Regions from separate parts of the Pseudomonas sp. FW305-20 genome, predicted to be linked through region 1. Evidence: predicted binding sites of a transcription regulator. Region 1 holds the regulator's gene; each other region holds the start of a gene.
The links. The regulator sigma-54, encoded in region 1, starts transcription at its own class of promoters, with help from an activator protein. The targets are predictions, from matches to a motif close to ANTGGCATNNANNTTGCTNT.

Region 1 (4,960 bases):
TAAAGGCAATACTGTGACCATCACCCGCACGCCGGCCGGCGACATCGACGTGGTGACATCGGTGGGCAATCTGGCCTACTTCGAGCAGATGCAGACGGCTGGCGACACCAAGCCGGTTCAGGGCTACGGAGTGACCATCCAGTACCACGCCTCGCAAAACCGCGTCGTATTGATCGATCGCGCCAAAGTCATCGACAAGGACAACAACGTCACCCAAGGCGAGAAAATCGTCTACGACACGGTGAAAAAGCTTGCCAGCGCCGGTCGTGCGACGGGCAACAAGGTTACCGAGTCGCGTCCGCGCATCGACATGGTGATCCAGCCGAAGAAGAAAACCGACGAGCAAAAGGCCCAGTAATGGCAACTCTGAAAGCTCAGCATCTGGCCAAGAGCTACAAGAGCCGCCAGGTCGTGCGTGACGTCAGCCTGTCGATCGACAGCGGTCAGATCGTCGGCCTGCTGGGTCCCAACGGCGCCGGCAAGACCACCTGCTTTTACATGATTGTCGGCCTGGTACAGGCCGATCAGGGCCGCGTACTGATTGACGACCTGGATGTCAGTCACCAGCCTATGCACGGTCGTGCGAAGGCCGGCATCGGCTATCTTCCGCAAGAAGCATCGATCTTCCGCAAACTCTCGGTAGCCGACAACATCATGGCGATCCTCGAGACCCGCAAGGAACTCGACAAGGCCGGTCGTCGCCAGGAGCTGGAAAGTCTGCTGCAGGAATTCCACATCAGCCACATCCGCGACAACCTCGGGATGAGCCTGTCCGGTGGTGAACGCCGCCGCGTGGAGATCGCCCGGGCACTGGCTACCAACCCGAAATTCATCCTGCTCGACGAACCATTCGCCGGCGTGGACCCGATTTCGGTGGGCGACATCAAGCAGATCATCTATCACCTCAAGGCCAAGGGCATTGGTGTGCTGATCACTGACCACAACGTCCGTGAAACCCTGGATATCTGCGAAACCGCCTACATCGTCAACGATGGCCAGCTGATCGCCGAAGGTGACTCTGCCACCATCCTGGCCAACGACCTGGTCAAGGAAGTGTATCTGGGCCATGAGTTCCGCCTGTAAGCACTCAGGTGTCTGGCTGGTTGCCCGGGCGCTTGTCTCGATAAAAAATCAACATTTTTTTATTGTTACAGCGCTCTAGGCAAACGCTGCAGTTTCGGGCATATAATTTGCTTATGTTTGGCGCTCCGGCGCCCTGTAGTGGATGGCGCATGTGCGCCGGCGAATAAGGTGTTAAGCCCCTGCCATGAAACCATCGCTAGTCTTGAGAATGGGCCAGCAGCTGACGATGACACCGCAGCTGCAACAGGCCATCCGCCTGCTCCAATTGTCGACCCTGGACCTGCAACAGGAAATCCAGGAGGCCCTGGAGTCCAATCCGATGCTCGAACGCCAGGAAGAAGGCGACGACTTCGATAACGCCGACCCCTTGGCCGACAAAGCCGAACAGCTACCCAACGCCGATGTTTCGGAACCCTCCTACCAGGAAACCGCCCCGACGGTTGATAACCTCGATGAAGGTGACTGGAACGAGCGCATCCCCAACGAACTGCCCGTCGATACCGCATGGGAAGACGTCTACCAGACCAGCGCCAGCAGCCTGCCGAGCAACGATGACGACGAGTGGGACTTCACCACCCGGACATCGGCCGGCGAAAGCCTGCAAAGCCACCTGCTGTGGCAACTGAACCTGGCGCCGATGTCCGACACCGATCGCCTGATCGCCGTGACCCTGATCGATTGCATCAACAATCAGGGCTACCTGGACGAGACCCTCGAGGAGATTCTCGAAGCCTTCGACCCGGAACTGGACATCGAACTGGACGAAATCGAAGCCGTCCTGCACCGTATCCAGCAATTCGAACCTGCCGGTATCGGCGCCCGTAACCTGGGCGAATGCCTGCTGCTGCAATTGCGCCAATTGCCCGCCAAGACACCTTGGCTGGTCGAGGCCAAACGCCTGGTCACCGAGTACATCGACCTGCTCGGCAGTCGCGATTACAGCCAGCTGATGCGTCGCATGAAGCTCAAGGAAGACGAACTGCGTCAGGTGATTGAACTGGTGCAGAGCCTCAACCCGCGCCCAGGCTCGCAAATCGAGTCCAGCGAAGCCGAATACGTCGTTCCCGACGTGATCGTACGCAAGGACAACGAGCGCTGGCTGGTGGAGCTGAACCAGGAATCCGTGCCACGACTGCGGGTCAACGCTCAATACGCCGGCTTCGTGCGCCGCGCCGACACCAGCGCCGACAACACCTTCATGCGCAATCAGTTGCAAGAAGCCCGCTGGTTCATCAAGAGCCTGCAAAGCCGCAACGAAACCCTGATGAAAGTGGCCACGCAAATCGTCGAGCATCAGCGCGGTTTTCTTGAATACGGCGACGAAGCCATGAAACCGCTGGTCCTGCATGACATCGCCGAAGCGGTAGGGATGCACGAGTCGACGATTTCACGGGTAACCACGCAAAAGTTCATGCATACCCCTCGGGGCATATATGAACTGAAATACTTTTTTTCTAGCCACGTCAGCACCTCCGAGGGCGGTGAATGCTCGTCCACGGCAATCCGCGCGATCATCAAAAAACTGGTTGCCGCGGAAAATCAGAAAAAGCCGTTGAGTGACAGCAAGATCGCTGGTTTACTGGAGGCACAAGGCATTCAGGTGGCTCGCCGCACCGTCGCCAAGTACCGCGAATCCCTAGGGATCGCGCCTTCGAGCGAACGCAAGCGGTTGATGTAGAGCCACGCCACAGCGTTCCAGTGGCAGGTATTTCTGCCTGCCGCTTTATGCACTGGCAACGAAGGAGAAGCTGTATGCAAGTCAACATCAGTGGACACCAACTGGAAGTGACCGAACCTCTTCGCACCTACATCGGCGAAAAACTCGAACGATTAGAGAGGCATTTCGACAAGATCACCAACGTGCAGGTCACGATGACGGTCGAAAAGCTCAAGCAGAAAATCGAAGCCACGCTGCATATTCCCGGCAATGAAGTGGTCGCAAACGCGGAGCATACCGATATGTACGCGGCGATCGACGCACTGACCGACAAGCTGGATAAACAACTCAAAAAGCATAAGGAAAAGACCCAAAGCCTCCTCCAGGGCGCGACCGGTCGTTAACACTCCCTACCCATGATCCGACTTGAAAGCATCCTGACCCCCGGCCGTTCCCTCGTGAACGTGCCGGGCGGCAGTAAAAAGAAAGCCCTCGAGCAAATTGCCAACCTTATCCATAAAGAAGTACCGGATCTGGAGATGCAAGATGTCTTCGAGGCTCTGATTGCCCGTGAAAAACTCGGCTCAACCGGCTTTGGCAACGGCATTGCCATTCCCCACTGCCGCCTGAAGGGCTGTACCTCGCCCATCAGCGCCCTGATGCACCTTGATGCACCCATCGATTTCGACGCCATCGACGGCGCCCCGGTTGACCTGCTGTTCGTTCTGCTGGTCCCGGAAGCCGCTACCGATGCGCACCTGGAGTTGCTGCGCCAGATCGCCAGCATGCTCGACCGCAAGGAAGTGCGCGAAAAGCTGCGCAGCGCCCCGAGCAATGAAGCCTTGTATCAGGTTGTCCTGGACGAGCAAAACGGTCATTAATCATGCGCTTGATCATCGTCAGTGGCCGTTCCGGCTCAGGTAAAAGTACCGCACTCGATGTTCTCGAGGACAACGGCTTCTACTGCATCGACAACCTGCCCGCCGGCCTGCTGCCGGAACTGGCCGAACGTGCGCTGATCCATACTGAGCTGGCGCAACCGCTGGTGGCCGTATCGATCGATGCGCGCAACTTGCCGAGTCACTTGTCGCGTTTTCCCGAACTGCTGGAAGAAGTGCGCAGCCGGCATATCCAGTGTGATGTGCTTTATCTGGACGCCGACGAAGAAACCTTGCTCAAGCGTTTCTCGGAAACCCGCCGTCGTCACCCGCTGAGCAATTCCAATCGCTCGCTGGCCGAGGCCATCAACGATGAGACCGCCCTGCTCGGGCCGATTGCCGATCTCGCCGATCTCAAGGTAAACACCACCAACCTGAACCTGTATCAACTGCGAGATACCATCAAGCTGCGCCTGTTGAACCAGCCGGAATCCGGTACGGCGTTCCTGGTGGAATCTTTCGGCTTCAAGCGTGGAATGCCGGTGGACGCTGATCTGGTGTTCGACGTGCGCTGCCTGCCGAACCCTTACTGGAAGCCAGAGTTGCGCGATCAATCGGGTCTCGACCAACCGGTTGCCGATTACCTGGCGGCACAGCCGGACGTCGAAGAGATGTTCCAGGACATCTCCACCTACTTGTTAAAGTGGCTACCCCGCTTTGCCGCCAGCAACCGCGCTTATGTCACCATTGCCATTGGCTGCACCGGCGGCCATCACCGCTCCGTCTACCTGACCGAACGTCTGGGCCAGGCCCTGCAAAAATCCCTGAAGAACGTCCAGGTTCGCCACCGCGACCTCAGCTAAAGGATTCACACCGCGATGCCTGCTCTGGAAATTGAAATCATCAACAAGCTGGGCCTGCATGCCCGCGCTTCTGCAAAATTCGTTGGCGTCGCCGGTGAGTTCAAGAATTGCACGATCAGGGTAGGACGCACGCCGGAATCCACGGTCGACGGAAAAAGCATCATGGCAATGATGATGCTCGCTGCGGGCAAGGGCACCAGAATCCACCTGAGCACCGAAGGCGAACAGGCTGATGAGGCGCTGCAGGCATTGGTGAATTTGATCAATGACTACTTCGGCGAAGGCGAATAACACCTCGCCCTGTAGCAGCCGGCGAAGCCTGCTGCTACATATCCGCGCTAAGCCAACGCCGTATCCATCACCATCATCAAGCAAAACCCGATCAGCAACCCGAGACTTGCAAGCTTGTCGTGACCATTGCGGCGCGACTCGGGAATGACTTCATGGGTGACCACCAGCAACATTGCCCCGGCCGCCAG
Region 2 (4,960 bases), on a different contig from region 1:
GATGATCGCGCTGCGCACCCGGTCCTTGCTTTCCTTCACCGCCGCCTCGGGCAGCCCGACCATGGTCAGCGACGGCAAGCCGTTGGCCAGGTGCACTTCTACGGTAACGGCGGGTGCTTCTACGCCGACCTGGGCGCGGCTGTGGACGATGGAGAGGGACATGGTCGTTCCTTGAGCTGACGAGGACCGCTTCCTGCGGTTTTTTGAAGGGTAGTTGGCGGAGGAAGTTCTGGTGGGGTGGTTTAGGCGACAAACTTTCACTGGATGTTGCAAGTACGAAGCAGGCCAATCGCGAGGCACAAAAAAACCGCCACTCGGGCGGTTTCTTCGGGGAGCCTGGTCAGGCTCGTGCACCTGCAAGCAAGCCATCAGGTTCAAGTTCTTTGCCATACGTTGCTGCGACTTTAAAAAAGCGACGCTGACTGGCAGAAACGTTTCCGGCCAAGCGGAGCGCCTCGGCATGATACTCAGCGATCATTAATGGCTTCGCTTTTTGCTTTTTGGGTTTCATAGACACCTCGCGTGCCTGGATGAGTGGATTGATCTTATTGGTCGTCTAGCGAAAAGACAAGGCGGTTGGTTTTGTCAAAAATGAATCCAAGTTTTTGATAATAGTAAATGGCACCCGGGTCGGGTTCTTGTACCTCGATCTCATCGCAGCCCAGCATCCGCGCATAAAGTTCCGTAGCCAGCAATGCAATTGGAGCGATCCAGCCTCGCAAAGCGGGGGTGTTTCTTGTATGTCCCTGCAAAAGCACAATTTTTATGCAGATAGTGCTTTCACGCGGAGTCGCATAGCACAAGCCACAGAGCTCTTCTTCATACCAGATAGCCAGATCCAGCCCCCTTGCATCCTTACGCTTCCAGTCCGGAACGCATTCCCACGGGTACAGGGTTACTGCTTCCCACAGATGACAGGAGTTGATTGCAGCCGCGGTGATCGGATCGAGCCTGAGTGCTGAGACGTTGATTCCTGCGGCACGAATGTCAGGATCATCGGACATGGCTTCATAAGTGAGATTTCGAGCATCAGACTTGAATATCTGATTGCGGAGTTCTGTGCCTTTTCCTTTTCTTCTCATCGCTTTTGTACTGTTGAGATCGAGTCGAAGAAGGTAACGGACGCGGGCGTGGTCACGTAATCAGGCGGAGGAGCTGGCTACCGTAGGACCGTGCTTAGATGAATGAAGGACGTCAGAAGCGCAACAGGTGGAATTGGGTATGGTTGTGGAAAATGACTACGTCTGGCGGGCAGCAAACGTAGTCCATAGGCGGTGCAAATTGGTGTTAAAACGATTGCAGCATCCGCGAAGCTCGCTTCCACCAAGGCGCATTGACCGTACGTTTTGACTCATCCTGAAGAGGCAGCACGTATGGAATATCCTGCAACCGAATCCACGGCTGGTTGTTCCAGTGCAGCAAACTCAACGACATCTGCGGCCAATTCAGCAGACTCAGTATCGGGCGTTCGGTTGAGGTGGGTTGTTGGGCGTCTCTGAGAGCTGGCACTACGTCGTGGGTCAGCCATTCGCGCAGGCCTCGGTATTCGGGGCAGTAGTGGTAGATCAGTAACGCGTAGACGCCGGATTCGCTGATCAGCAGTGTGTTTTCAATGGTGCCGTGGATGAGCATCTGCAGATTTTGGTGTTGGTCGGGATCGAGTTTGCGTAGCGCTCGTTCGTCGAGGAAGAGACGTAGCAGTCGGCCAAGGTCTCGGGCGCTGAACCAGGGTTGGTTTTCCAGAAGGAGGGCGTGGAGGTGGAGTTTGTGGCGGGTGAAGACGTGGGGGATTAGATAAGCGTCATCGCTATTCATTGATACAGCTCCTTTTGCTAAAGGGGCTGCCGTCAATCGTCGCCAAACGATTGGGTGGCAGCTGTACGCGGGTTGGCGAACCGGAGCAAAAGGAACCCGGCAGACCCGAAGATCTCCCACGCACAACCGCCATGACTCGATGTGGCGGGAATAAGCCCGCCATCGGATGGTCGTCGTGCGCCTTAAGCTTCCGGGTCGCCAAACCCAGTGCTGAACATTCAGCATTAGGTGAGCTTAGAAACCGGGGCTTTGCGACGCAATCGGACGGCGGTGGTTTTCTTGTAGGACGTTGCCGGGGTTTTTGAGGGCTTAAAGATCAAAAGATCGCAGCCTTCGGCAGCTCCTACAGGGGTGGTCTGTCCCATGTGGGAGGGCTGGTAGACCGAGGCGACCCCATTCGCGGGCAAGCCCGCTCCCACAGGGGATCGCATTTCACAGAGGAGTTGGTGCGTTACTCGGCAGGTGGATTGAGCTTCGCTTCCAGCTCCGCCACTTTCGCCTCAAGGCTCTCCAACCGTGCGCGGGTGCGTGCCAGTACGACCATCTGGCTGTCGAACTCTTCCCGGCTCACCAGATCCAGCTTGCTGAAGCCGCTCTGCAACAAAGCCTTGAACTGGCTTTCGATTTCGCTTTTTGGCAGTGGGGTGTCGCCGCTGAAGAGGCGGGAGGCGGTGCCGCTCAGGGCGTCGAGGAAGTCTTTGGGCGCGAGCATGGGTAATGTCCTGTCAAACAATGGCGGGCAGTGTATCACGCAGTGTCTATAGTCAATCCCGACAGGAAGTCATGCACGCTTTTCGCGCATGCGGACGGATGGCATCGCACTGTTGTTGTGCGTAACGCAGCGGGAGTAGCGGTGAAGTGGCAGGGATCAGGGGCTAAGGGCCTGAAAACAGGGAGCTTTGTGGAGATGGCAAGCTTTCTGCTTAGCACCTAGTGACCCATGCACTGATGCAGTCACTGTGACGAAATGCAGTGCGCCAAACGGAACGGGGGAAGTGTTTCGTGCGGAGTGGTTAGCAGGCGTCGGACGGGCAGGTAAGGCCGACGATGCGTTACAAAGCCAGGCACTGCGCTTAGACTTGAGTCGGGTTTGTTTTCCTGGGGCAAGTCCACCAATTCGGGAGAGAGTTTTCATGAAGCTAGTCACTGCCATCATCAAGCCGTTCAAACTGGACGACGTACGCGAGTCGCTGTCCGAGATCGGCGTGCAGGGCATTACCGTTACTGAAGTCAAAGGCTTCGGTCGGCAGAAGGGTCACACCGAGCTGTATCGCGGCGCGGAGTACGTGGTCGATTTCCTGCCCAAGGTGAAAATCGATGTCGCCATAGACGACAAGGATCTGGACCGGGTTATCGAGGCGATAACCAAGGCTGCCAACACCGGCAAGATCGGTGACGGCAAGATCTTCGTGGTCAATCTGGAACAGGCGATTCGCATCCGTACCGGCGAAACCGATACCGACGCAATCTAAGCCGCCACAAACCCAACGCCCCAGGAGAAAACAATATGACTCTGCGTAAATTCGCAGGGCTAGGAGCCCTGTTGTCCCTCGTAATGCCCAGCCTGGCTATGGCGGCAGACGAAGTGGCGGCCCCAGTCCTCAACTCCGGCGACACCGCCTGGATGATGACCTCGACAGCCCTTGTGCTGTTCATGACCATTCCCGGCCTCGCGCTGTTCTACGGCGGCATGGTTCGCTCCAAAAACATTCTTTCCGTGATGATGCAATGCTTCGCCATTACCGGCCTGATCAGCATCCTGTGGGTCATTTATGGCTACAGCATCGCGTTCGACACCACTGGCATGGAACAGGGCGTCGTCAACTTCAATTCATTCTTCGGCGGCATGGGCAAGGCGTTCCTTGCCGGTGTCACGCCTTCGAGCCTGACCGGGCCGGCGGCGCTGTTCCCTGAAGCGGTGTTCATCACCTTTCAAATGACCTTCGCCATCATCACCCCAGCGCTGATCGTCGGTGCCTTCGCCGAGCGGATGAAGTTTTCCGCCATGCTGATCTTCATGGGCATCTGGTTCACCCTGGTTTATGCACCGATTGCACACATGGTCTGGTCCGGTAACGGCGGCCTGATGTGGGACTGGGGCGTGCTGGACTTCGCTGGCGGCACCGTGGTGCACATTAACGCCGGTGTGGCTGGTCTGATTGCCTGCCTGGTATTGGGCAAGCGCAAAGGCTTCCCGACCACCCCGATGGCGCCGCACAACCTCGGTTACACCCTGATGGGCGCCGCGATGCTGTGGGTCGGCTGGTTTGGCTTCAACGCCGGTTCCGCTGCCGCCGCCAACGGCACTGCCGGTATGGCGATGCTGGTGACCCAGATCGCAACCGCCGCCGCTGCATTGGGCTGGATGTTCGCCGAGTGGATCACACACGGCAAACCAAGTGCTTTGGGTATTGCATCGGGTGTTGTGGCCGGTCTGGTTGCGATTACGCCAGCCGCTGGCACCGTGGGCCCGATGGGCGCCTTGGTCATCGGTCTGGCAGCCGGCGTGGTGTGCTTCTTCTGCGCCACCACCCTGAAACGCAAACTCGGTTATGACGACTCCCTGGATGCCTTCGGCGTGCACGGCATCGGCGGTATTCTCGGCGCAATCCTGACGGGTGTGTTCGCGGCACCGGCTCTTGGTGGCTTCGGTACCGTGACCGACATTGGTGCACAAGTCTGGATTCAGTGCAAAGGCGTGGGCTTCACGGTGATCTACACCGCGATCGTCACGTTCATCATCCTCAAGGTCCTGGACGCCGTCATGGGGCTGCGTATTACCGAAGAAGAAGAGGCTGTCGGCATCGATCTGGCACTCCACAACGAACGCGGCTACAACTTGTAAGCACGCGCATAAAAAATTTGCCCGGCTTGCCGGGCATTTTTTTGTCTGAAGTTTGTCAGTGAAGGAACTGCTGAAAGGTTTTTTCGTACACGTTTAGAGGCGTTTATGACGAGCGTTTTTCTGCGGCCAATGGCTTACATGATAGAAGGAATATTAGGGCCTTTGTTTTTTCCCAGAGCGCGCTAGAATGCGCCCCGAACGTGCGGAGAACTGTATGTGGCGACAGACTCTGATTACCCTGCGGGCGAGGCCCCGGGGCTTTCATCTGGTAACGGACGAGTTACTCGCCGGCTTGCCTGA
Region 3 (4,960 bases), on a different contig from region 1:
ACGCAGGCCGGCTTCGAAAGCCTTCTTGGTCACGAAACGGGTTTGCGGCATAGGGCCGTCTTGAGCGTCAACCAGCAGCAGAACGGAGTCGACCATCGACATTACGCGTTCAACTTCGCCGCCGAAGTCGGCGTGGCCCGGGGTGTCCACGATGTTGATGTGGTAGCCGTTCCAGTTGATGGCGGTGTTTTTCGCCAGAATGGTAATACCGCGCTCTTTCTCCTGGTCGTTGGAGTCCATCACGCGCTCGTCGTTGAGCTCGTTGCGCTCCAGGGTGCCGGATTGACGCAAGAGTTTGTCTACCAGGGTGGTCTTACCATGGTCAACGTGAGCAATGATGGCGATGTTGCGTAGATTTTCGATCACTTGTGTATCTCGATCAGAGGATTCGGTGTGCTGACAAGTCTTGGCAGCGATTTACAGTAGAGTCAGGCCTTGCCGTTACAGCTTGACGGCAGGGTCGGGGGGCCGGTGACGCAGGCCACAGGCATACAGCCCCGGGCTCTTAGCTCGGTCGATAAACGCGCACATTGGCATGCCCCTCACTGAGCAAATGGTGGGCATGCAGGCGACTCATCACGCCTTTGTCGCAATACAGCAGGTACTGGCGAGTAGGGTCCAGTTCCTTGAAACGAGCGTTCAATGCATAAAACGGCATCGTCTGCACCTCAATGCCAGCGAGTTCAAGCGGCTCGTCTTCAGCGGCATCCGGATGACGGATGTCGATGATGATCTGGCCCGCCAGAGCTTCGCTGACTTCTTCGATCTGCAAATCCTGGCCCAATTCGTCGATTACGCGATCGATCGGCACCAGTTTGGCGTTTTCGAGCGCACGCTCGAGCACTGCCATGTCGAACTGTTGTTCTTCGTACTCCACGCGTGGACGCTTGGCGTGGGTCTTGGGGTTCACCGAGATGACCCCGCAGTATTCCGGCATGTGCTTGGCGAAATCGGCAGTCCCGATTTCGTTGGCCAGGTCGATGATGTCCTGCTTGTGACTGGCGATCAGCGGTCGCAAGACCAGCTTGTCGGTCACGCAGTCGATCACGGACAGGTTCGGCAGCGTCTGGCTCGACACCTGGGAAATCGCTTCGCCGGTGACCAGCGCTTCGATCTCCAGCCGATCGGCAATACGGGAAGCAGCGCGCAACATCATACGCTTCAAAACTACGCCCATATGACTGTTATCGACTTTCCCGAGAATTTCTCCCAGTACTTCCTCGAAAGGCACACTGACAAATAACACGCGTTGGGAGCTGCCGTACTTCTTCCAGATGAAGTGCGCGACTTCCATAACGCCCAGTTCATGGGCTCGTCCGCCCAGATTGAAGAAGCAGAAATGGCTCATCAGCCCGCGGCGCATGATCTGGTAGGCAGCTACAGTGGAATCGAAGCCGCCGGACATCAGCACAAGCGTCTGTTCCAGGGCCCCCAGCGGATAACCGCCGATGCTGTTGTGCTGGTTGTGGATCACGAACAACCGTTTGTCGCGAATTTCGAGACGAACTTCAATTTCCGGCTCTTTCAGCGAGATTCCGGCGGCGCCGCACTGACGACGCAGTTGGCTGCCGACGTATTTCTCGACATCCATCGAGCTGAATTCATGCTTGCCGGCACGCTTGCAGCGCACCGAAAAAATCTTCCCGGCCAACGCATCACCGAAGTGTTGCTTGCACTTGGCGACGATGTCGTCGAAGTCGCCCAGCGGGTATTCGTCGACTTGCAGGAAATGCGCGATGCCCGGCATGCAGCTCAGGCGCTCGGTCATCTCCTTCAGGGCTTTCGGCTCGCTGACGCGGGTTTCCAACTCGAGGTTGTCCCACACACCGTTCACCACCACAGCCGGGTCCAGGTCGCGGAGCACGGTACGGATGTTTTTGGCCAACTGGCGGATGAAACGCATCCGTACCGGGCGGCTCTTGATGGTGATTTCGGGGAAGACTTTTACGATTAGTTTCATGAAAACAGCGCGCGCTGGGCCAGCCGAAAAAGGGGGGCGCGGATTATAGCGGAAATTGCTCAAGGTTTAACCAGTTAATGTGCAGAAGGTTTTGCGCGCACCAAAACAGGTCATTCGTGGAATATGGCGCTACATTACAGGGCGCTATTTCCAGCTTTGCTGCGCTTTACCTCTATATAAGCGTGAAAATGGGGCAAAAAACCCATGGTGGGGCACTGGCATGCAATTTGCTCCCTTGTGAGGCAGGTTGCCTTGGCAGAGTATTCGCGCCGGCATCACCCACATTCTAAGGGCATCCACTACTAAGCCCGAAGCCACCCGGAGGACACTATGTCGAAGTCGGTTCAACTCATCAAAGATCATGACGTCAAGTGGATTGATCTGCGCTTCACGGATACCAAAGGCACTCAGCATCACGTGACCATGCCGGCTCGCGACGCGCTGGATGAAGCTTTCTTCGAAGAAGGCAAAATGTTCGACGGTTCCTCCATCGCTGGCTGGAAAGGCATCGAAGCCTCCGACATGATCCTGATGCCGGACGACAGCACTGCCGTTCTCGACCCGTTCACCGAAGAGCCAACCCTGATCCTGGTTTGCGACGTGATCGAGCCTTCGACCATGCAAGGCTACGACCGTGACCCACGTGCGATCGCCAAGCGTGCCGAGGAATACCTGAAGTCGACCGGTATCGGCGACACCGTATTCGTTGGTCCAGAGCCTGAGTTCTTCATCTTCGACGAAGTGAAGTTCAAGTCCGACATCTCCGGCTCGATGTTCAAGATCTACTCCGAACAAGGTTCGTGGATGTCCGACCAGGACGTGGAAGGCGGCAACAAAGGCCACCGTCCAGGCGTCAAAGGCGGCTACTTCCCTGTTCCGCCGTTCGACCACGACCACGAAATCCGTACCTCCATGTGCAACGCCATGGAAGAAATGGGCCTGGTCATCGAAGTTCACCACCACGAAGTGGCGACTGCCGGCCAGAACGAAATCGGTGTGAAGTTCAACACCCTGGTCGCCAAGGCTGACGAAGTTCAGACCCTGAAGTACTGCGTACACAACGTTGCTGATGCATACGGCCGCACCGCGACCTTCATGCCTAAGCCGCTGTACGGCGACAACGGTTCGGGTATGCACGTTCACCTGTCCATCGCCAAAGATGGCAAGAACACCTTCGCTGGCGAAGGCTATGCCGGCCTGTCCGACACTGCCCTGTACTTCATCGGCGGCATCATCAAGCACGGTAAGGCGCTGAACGGCTTCACCAACCCGTCGACCAACTCCTACAAGCGTCTGGTCCCAGGTTTCGAAGCGCCAGTAATGCTGGCCTACTCGGCTCGCAACCGTTCCGCTTCGATCCGTATTCCTTACGTATCCAGCCCTCGCGCCCGCCGTATCGAAGCTCGCTTCCCGGATCCGGCAGCCAACCCGTACCTGGCCTTCGCTGCCCTGGTAATGGCCGGCCTGGACGGTATCCAGAACAAGATCCACCCTGGCGACGCAGCTGACAAAAACCTGTACGACCTGCCGCCTGAAGAGGCGAAAGAGATCCCACAAGTTTGCGGCAGCCTGAAAGAAGCCCTGGAAGAGCTGGACAAAGGTCGTGCGTTCCTGACCAAAGGCGGCGTTTTCAGCGACGACTTCATCGACGCTTACATCGCCCTGAAAAGCGAAGAAGAAATCAAGGTTCGTACCTTCGTACACCCACTGGAATACGAGCTGTACTACAGCTGCTGATCCGGTAGCGCCAGCACACGCGGCGTAACAAATGAGGCCTCCTTCGGGAGGCCTTTTTTGTGGGCGTAAGTTTTCAGGCAAAACATTTTTTGAAAATAGTTCTGTGAAACTTCCAGGCAATTTTCATTTACTGTCCCGGGACTTTTCGGAAGGACCATCAGATGAAATCAGCATCGGCCTCTCTTTATTCGCTAGCGTTGTTTCTTGCTGCGCTGACACCTGCCTGGGCCGTAGCGGATAGTTCCCATACCACTGATCAGGGCAAACACTGGCTGGTGGAAAAATCTTCCGATGACAGCCGGTTTCAAATTGCCCTTCTCAGCGGAAATACGCGCTATGACGGCAAAACCGGCGAGGCCCTATTGGCGATAAGTTGTCATCCTGATAACCCGATGAGAATGTCCCTGACTATCCCGACCCAGCGACTTGACTTCAATGCCGATGATTATGAAGGCCCGGGCGCGCCGGCAAACGGACCATTGCGCCTGACAACCGGCACACGCGCGCCCATCAGCTCTCTGGTCAGCGGTTCGGGCTCGGTAAGGAGCCTGCAAGAAGACGGTTGGGTATTCGAGTTTGGTACGAGCATCGACAAGCGCGAGTTGCATTACTGGCTCACTGACACAGCCCGTGGTCAACCTGTAACGTTGACACTGCCTTCGCTCAAGGGTGATACCCCACTGATTGCAGAGTTTGTATTGCCAGAAGACGACAGCGGGTTGCGCAAGGTTATCGGGCCTTGCATGGAAGCATCCGGATGAGCCGCTCTGCAATTTCTGACAAGCAATCGATCCATCTCCCATGACATTCACAGTTTCGTCTGGCATCAATCCATTTGAGTTGCTCGTAGCCTGTACCGACTTGCCTGCACTCAACGGATGGAACGATGAAGATCTACATGCTTACAACCCTGCTTGGCACCTTGACCGCAGGTGCCCTGTCGGGCTGCAACCCAGCAGCATCGACGGCGGCAATCGAACGTAAAGTTCTACTTCAAAGCAGTGCATCCTGGGACGACACGCCTTACATCGCCTACCCGAAGGCAGCACCTGAGCTGTCGCTCCTGAAACTCAAGATACCTGCGAACACTGCACTCGACTGGCACACCCATCCAATCCCCAATGCCGCGTACATTCTTGCCGGCGAGCTGACAGTCGAGAGCAAGGACAGCGGCCAGATCCGACGCTTCAAGCAGGGCGATGCGGTGGCTGAAATGGTTAACATCACCCATCGCGGCAAAACCGGTGACAAGCCGGTAGAACT
Region 4 (4,960 bases), on a different contig from region 1:
ACACGGACTTGGCTTTTGGCCGCTCAGGCGCGTTTTTCGCCAGCCAGGCGAAGACGATGATGGTCAGGATCAGCGGGATCAGGGCGAAGCCGAACACGTTGCTCCAGCCAAATGCTGCGGCCAGCACCGGGGCGATCAGTGCGGCGAGCACAGTGCCCGAGTTACCGGCACCGGCGATGCCCATGGCTTTGCCTTGGTGCTGAGGGGGATACCATTGCGAGGCCAGCGGCAAGGCGACGGCAAAGGACGCGCCGGCCATGCCGAGGAACAGGCCCAGCAACAGCGCTTGTTCGTAGCTGTGGATGCCGTGTTTCCAGGCAACGAACAGGGCGCAGATGACGATCACCTGGCCAATCAGCCCGGCAGTTTTCGGCGACAGGCGATCAGCCAGCAAGCCCATTACAAAGCGCAATACCGCCCCGGCCAGAATCGGCGTGGCCACCACCAGCCCGCGCTGTTGGGTGGTCAGGTGCAAGTCGGCGGCGATCTGCACCGCCAGTGGGCCGAGCAGGTACCAGACCATGAAACTCAGGTCGAAATAGAGGAAGGCCGCGAACAATGTCGGGGTATGGCCAGATTTCCAGAAGCTTGAATTCATCGCGCACCTCAGCTGTTAGGAGTCTCGAGAAGGAGTCATGAGCTTGCAGGTGGGGCGCCGCATCGGCCGCACCACCGGCCCCGGTCTGTGGGGCCAAAACAAAAAAACGCCGCCACCGGATTCGCCAAAGGGCAAATGAGGTGAGCGACGTCTTTGTCGTAGGTGGGGCAACCGCCGTTGGTTACCTGTAGTGATTACTTTGCGAGATCTGTGCCACATTCACGCTGATCGTTCCCATGCTCTGCGTGGGAACGCATCCCGTGACGCTCTGCGTCACAGCTCGAAGCGGACGCAGAGCGTCCATGGCGGCATTCCCACGCGGAGCGTGGGAACGATCGTTTGGGGGAGTCAGCCGAGCAACTCACTCATGGCAATGATCTGCTCCGCCACCTGAATCAGCTTCTGCTGGCGGCTCATGGCCTGGCGGCGCATCAGGGTGTAGGCCTCTTCCTCGTTGCAGTCCTTCATTTTCATCAACAGCCCTTTGGCCAGCTCGATGCGCTTGCGCTCGGCCAGTTGCTGGTCGCGGGCATTGAGTTGGGCGCGCAGGGCCTGGTCGCTTTCAAAACGCGCCATGGCGACGTCGAGAATCGGCTGCAAGCGCTGTGCGTGGATGCCTTCGACGATGTAGGCACTGACCCCGGACTTGATCGCCTGACGCATCACATTGGGGTCATGTTCATCGGTAAACATCACGATCGGCCGTGGTTGGTCGCGGCTCACCAGCACCACTTGTTCCATGACATCGCGGCTCGGTGACTCGGTATCGATCAAAATCACGTCCGGACGCACCGTTTCGACGCGCGCGGGCAGGTCGATGGTCAGGCCTGACTCGTCGATCACCTCGAACCCGGCTTCGGTCAGGGCCGCCTTCAGGCGTCCGACTTTCTTTGCGGTGTCGTTGATCAGCAGGATACGCAACATATTCGCAGTCTCCTGTCAGCGGCTGGCGAGAAGGGGCGAGCTGTCGCTCATGGCGTGCAGCTTGAAACTGCGGGCATAACCGGCAGGGTCCCGGCCATCCCAGACCTTGCCGTCGATCAACTGGCTGCTGCGCATTGGCTGATCACTCGCGGCCACACCGACAGCGGTGGCGGCCTCTCGATACAAGTCTAGTTGCTGGACCTGACGGGCCACGCCCAGGTAGTCCGGGTCGTCGCGCAACAAGCCCCAACGGCGGAACTGAGTCATGAACCACATGCCGTCGGACAGATACGGCAGATTGACCTCGCCATCATCGTGGAAGCGCAGTGCGTGCGGGTCTTGCCAGCGATTACCCAGGCCATCGGCGTAGTCACCGAGCAATCGCGGTTCGATGCAATCGAGTGGCGCGTCAAGGTATTGCGGAGCGCTCAACAGCTTTGCGGTGCTGCGGCGATTCTCGGTGCTTTCTTCGATGAAGCGGCTGGCCTCCAGAATCGCCATCACCAGCGCCCGTGCGGTGTTGGGGTATTGCTCGACAAAGGCGCGGGTGCAGCCGAGGACTTTTTCCGGGTGATCGGGCCAGATGGTCTGGGTGGTGGCCATCGTGAACCCCAGGTTTTGCTGCACCGCGCTGGCGGACCATGGTTCGCCGACGCAGAAGCCGTCGATGCGCCCGGCTTGCAGGTGCGCGACCATCTGCGGCGGCGGTACCACCACGCTGTCGACGTCCTGCAACGGATGGATGCCCTGGCTCGCGAGCCAGTAATACAGCCACATGGCGTGGCTGCCCGTAGGAAATGTCTGGGCGAAGGTGAGTTTTGGGCGACTTTGGTGCACGTGCCGCTCCAGTGCTTCAGGACTGGTCACGTCCAGCGCCTGCAAGCCATGGGAGAGGTTGATGCTCTGGCCATTCTGATTCAGGCCCATGAGCACCGCCATGTCGGTCGACGCGACACCGCCGATGCCCAAATGCACGGCGTAGATCAGACCGTACAAACTGTGGGCGGCGTCGAGTTCGCCGCTGACCAGTTTGTCCCGCAGGTTGGCCCAGGACGACTGGCGCTTGAGGTTAAGGGTCAGGCCATACGGTTGGGCAAAGCCCTGCGTGGCCGCGACCACTACCGAGGCGCAGTCGCTCAGGGCCATGAAGCCGAGGTTGATTTCGGTCTTTTCCGGGGCATCGCTGCCGTTGACCCAGGCCAGAGGGTTGGCTGGAACTTCAATCATCTGTAAACACCTTTCATAAAAAAGCGCCGGACCGGGCTGCTTGCCGGGGCAAGGCCAAGTGACGACGCCTTTGTCTTTCGACTCATCCCGCCGTTGGCATGAGTGCTGATGTGAGTGGCGGTGCAAGGCATATGCCATCGCCCGCTGATTTTCTCGCGCGCCTCGCCTGCAACCCCGATGCCCGGCTATAATCGCCGCCACTTTTCGTAGCCCAGAGTCAAACCTGCCCATGTACACCCTGGCCCGTCAGCTGTTGTTCAAACTTTCCCCGGAAACCTCCCACGATCTGTCCCTGGACCTGATCGGCGCGGGCGGGCGTTTGGGCCTCAACGGCTTGCTGTGCAAGGCGCCGGCGAAATTGCCGGTGACCGTCATGGGCCTGGACTTCCCGAACCCGGTGGGTCTGGCGGCCGGTCTGGACAAGAACGGCGCGGCCATCGACGGTTTTGCACAACTGGGTTTCGGGTTTGTCGAAATCGGCACCATCACTCCGCGTCCGCAGCCGGGCAACCCCAAGCCACGGATTTTCCGTCTGCCGGATGCCGAGGCGATCATTAACCGCATGGGGTTCAACAACCTAGGCGTCGATCACCTGCTGGCTCGAGTGGCGGCGGCAAAGTTCAAGGGTGTGCTGGGCATCAATATCGGCAAAAACTTCGATACCCCGGTTGAGCGGGCGGTCGATGACTACCTGATCTGCCTGGACAAGGTCTACGCCCACGCCAGCTACGTGACAGTCAACGTCAGCTCGCCGAACACCCCGGGCCTGCGCAGCCTGCAATTCGGCGATTCGCTGAAGCAATTGTTGGCCGACCTGGCGACGCGCCGTGCAGAACTGGCGCTGCGCCACGGCAAACATGTACCGCTGGCGATCAAGATTGCGCCGGACATGACCGACGAAGAAACCGCTCAGGTCGCGCAAGCGCTGATTGAAACCGGGATGGACGCGGTGATCGCCACCAACACCACCCTGAGCCGCGTTGGCGTAGAAGGCATGGAGCATGGTGACGAGGCGGGCGGTCTGTCCGGCGCACCGGTTCGCGACAAGAGCACCCACACCGTGAAGGTGCTGGCGGCCGAGTTGGCTGGTCGCTTGCCGATCATCGCCGTGGGCGGCATCACCGAAGGCAAGCACGCGGCTGAGAAAATCGCTGCAGGGGCGAGCCTGGTGCAGCTCTATTCCGGCTTCATCTATAAAGGCCCGGCGCTGATCCGGGAATCCGTCGACGCGATAGCAGCCCTGCGCTGACCTGTAGCAGCTGCCGAGCACCGCGAGGCTGCGTTCGGCTGCGAAGCAGTCGTGAAGTCAGACACTGTGGTCTTACAGGTACACCGCGCATGCAGATTTTACGACTGCTTCGCAGCCGAACGCAGCCTCGCGGTGCTCGGCAGCTGCTACAGGGGGATGTGTGGGGAGCAGGCATAAAAAAGGGCTCCTCGAAGGAGCCCCTGGGCCGAAGCCCGCCGCCCGGATGGGGCGTGCGTGGTAAGTCGTTACGTAATCAGATTGTCGTGTCGGAGTGTGTGCCCTGTATTAGCCGACGGCGTGAAGTTCGTTGAGTCTATGGATTCCCGCAGTGCCGGTCATACCGTCCCAGTTGTCGCCGCGTCCTTCTCGCCAGCCGTTAATCCAGGCTTGGCGTACCGACGGTAGAGTAAATGGGCAAAGCTCGCGGGATTTGCCACCAACGCCGTATTGATATCCGCGCAAAAATGCTCTTTCCAACGGATCACGCTTAAGTCTTCTCATAGGGTGTTGCCCTCACTTGTTGACTGTATTTATCGCGTTGACCTCAATCGAGGTCTGGCAGAAAAACCTCCTGCCGTTGGGGCTCGCTGCCGGCGTCGCGAGCCAAGGTGTTGACGTCATAGCGGCGTCAACCTGTGGTGAGTTCTAACCAATGCGTCACATCGAGGGAATGATCGTTTTGTCATAAGGACGTAACGATAAAGATGGTATGGCGATAAGTAACACCATGTTGTCCCGTGTTTATTGGCAAAACCCCGGTATGATCAGCCCCTCGCTGGATGATGGGGTTAATCCTTTGCTGAGAATGGCTCGCGTTGAAATGAGGCATTATTCGACGAAGGGTCGACTTATGACATTTTATTGCATCAACTTTTTTATCTGTCTTTGCATCTAAGCTCTTTTAACCCGAGCTTGCAGGGATGGGACGGCACACCTTCGTGCCACGCGGGCGCTCTTTTAGA

Region 2: a site for sigma-54 is predicted at 2,722-2,741, ahead of glnK (P-II family nitrogen regulator). Genes of this name have one in related genera too.
Region 3: a site for sigma-54 is predicted at 2,175-2,194, ahead of glnA (glutamate--ammonia ligase). Genes of this name have one in related genera too.
Region 4: a site for sigma-54 is predicted at 2,869-2,888, ahead of AC3WP4_RS24520 (CmpA/NrtA family ABC transporter substrate-binding protein). Genes of this name have one in related genera too.

The regions. Positions count from the first base shown of each region.
Region 1 is NZ_JBYTAJ010000003.1:196,833-201,792, forward strand. It holds gene lptA (lipopolysaccharide transport periplasmic protein LptA) at 1-358, shown strand, start outside; gene lptB (LPS export ABC transporter ATP-binding protein) at 358-1,083, shown strand; gene AC3WP4_RS04360 (RNA polymerase factor sigma-54) at 1,268-2,761, shown strand; gene hpf (ribosome hibernation-promoting factor, HPF/YfiA family) at 2,836-3,144, shown strand; gene ptsN (PTS IIA-like nitrogen regulatory protein PtsN) at 3,157-3,621, shown strand; gene rapZ (RNase adapter RapZ) at 3,624-4,481, shown strand; gene AC3WP4_RS04380 (HPr family phosphocarrier protein) at 4,497-4,772, shown strand; gene AC3WP4_RS04385 (ZIP family metal transporter) at 4,820-4,960, opposite strand, start outside.
Region 2 is NZ_JBYTAJ010000012.1:143,112-148,071, reverse strand. It holds gene AC3WP4_RS13270 (YifB family Mg chelatase-like AAA ATPase) at 1-162, opposite strand, end outside; gene AC3WP4_RS13265 (hypothetical protein) at 341-511, opposite strand; gene AC3WP4_RS13260 (N-acetyltransferase) at 546-1,082, opposite strand; gene AC3WP4_RS13255 (BRO-N domain-containing protein) at 1,288-1,815, opposite strand; gene AC3WP4_RS13250 (accessory factor UbiK family protein) at 2,267-2,527, opposite strand; gene glnK (P-II family nitrogen regulator) at 2,949-3,287, shown strand; gene AC3WP4_RS13240 (ammonium transporter) at 3,323-4,660, shown strand; gene AC3WP4_RS13235 (secondary thiamine-phosphate synthase enzyme YjbQ) at 4,875-4,960, shown strand, end outside.
Region 3 is NZ_JBYTAJ010000014.1:30,100-35,059, forward strand. It holds gene typA (translational GTPase TypA) at 1-366, opposite strand, end outside; gene thiI (tRNA uracil 4-sulfurtransferase ThiI) at 506-1,960, opposite strand; gene glnA (glutamate--ammonia ligase) at 2,291-3,697, shown strand; gene AC3WP4_RS14195 (hypothetical protein) at 3,859-4,458, shown strand; gene AC3WP4_RS14200 (cupin domain-containing protein) at 4,584-4,960, shown strand, end outside.
Region 4 is NZ_JBYTAJ010000038.1:4,977-9,936, reverse strand. It holds gene AC3WP4_RS24530 (nitrate/nitrite transporter) at 1-598, opposite strand, end outside; gene AC3WP4_RS24525 (ANTAR domain-containing response regulator) at 947-1,522, opposite strand; gene AC3WP4_RS24520 (CmpA/NrtA family ABC transporter substrate-binding protein) at 1,538-2,749, opposite strand; gene AC3WP4_RS24515 (quinone-dependent dihydroorotate dehydrogenase) at 2,979-3,998, shown strand; gene rmf (ribosome modulation factor) at 4,284-4,499, opposite strand.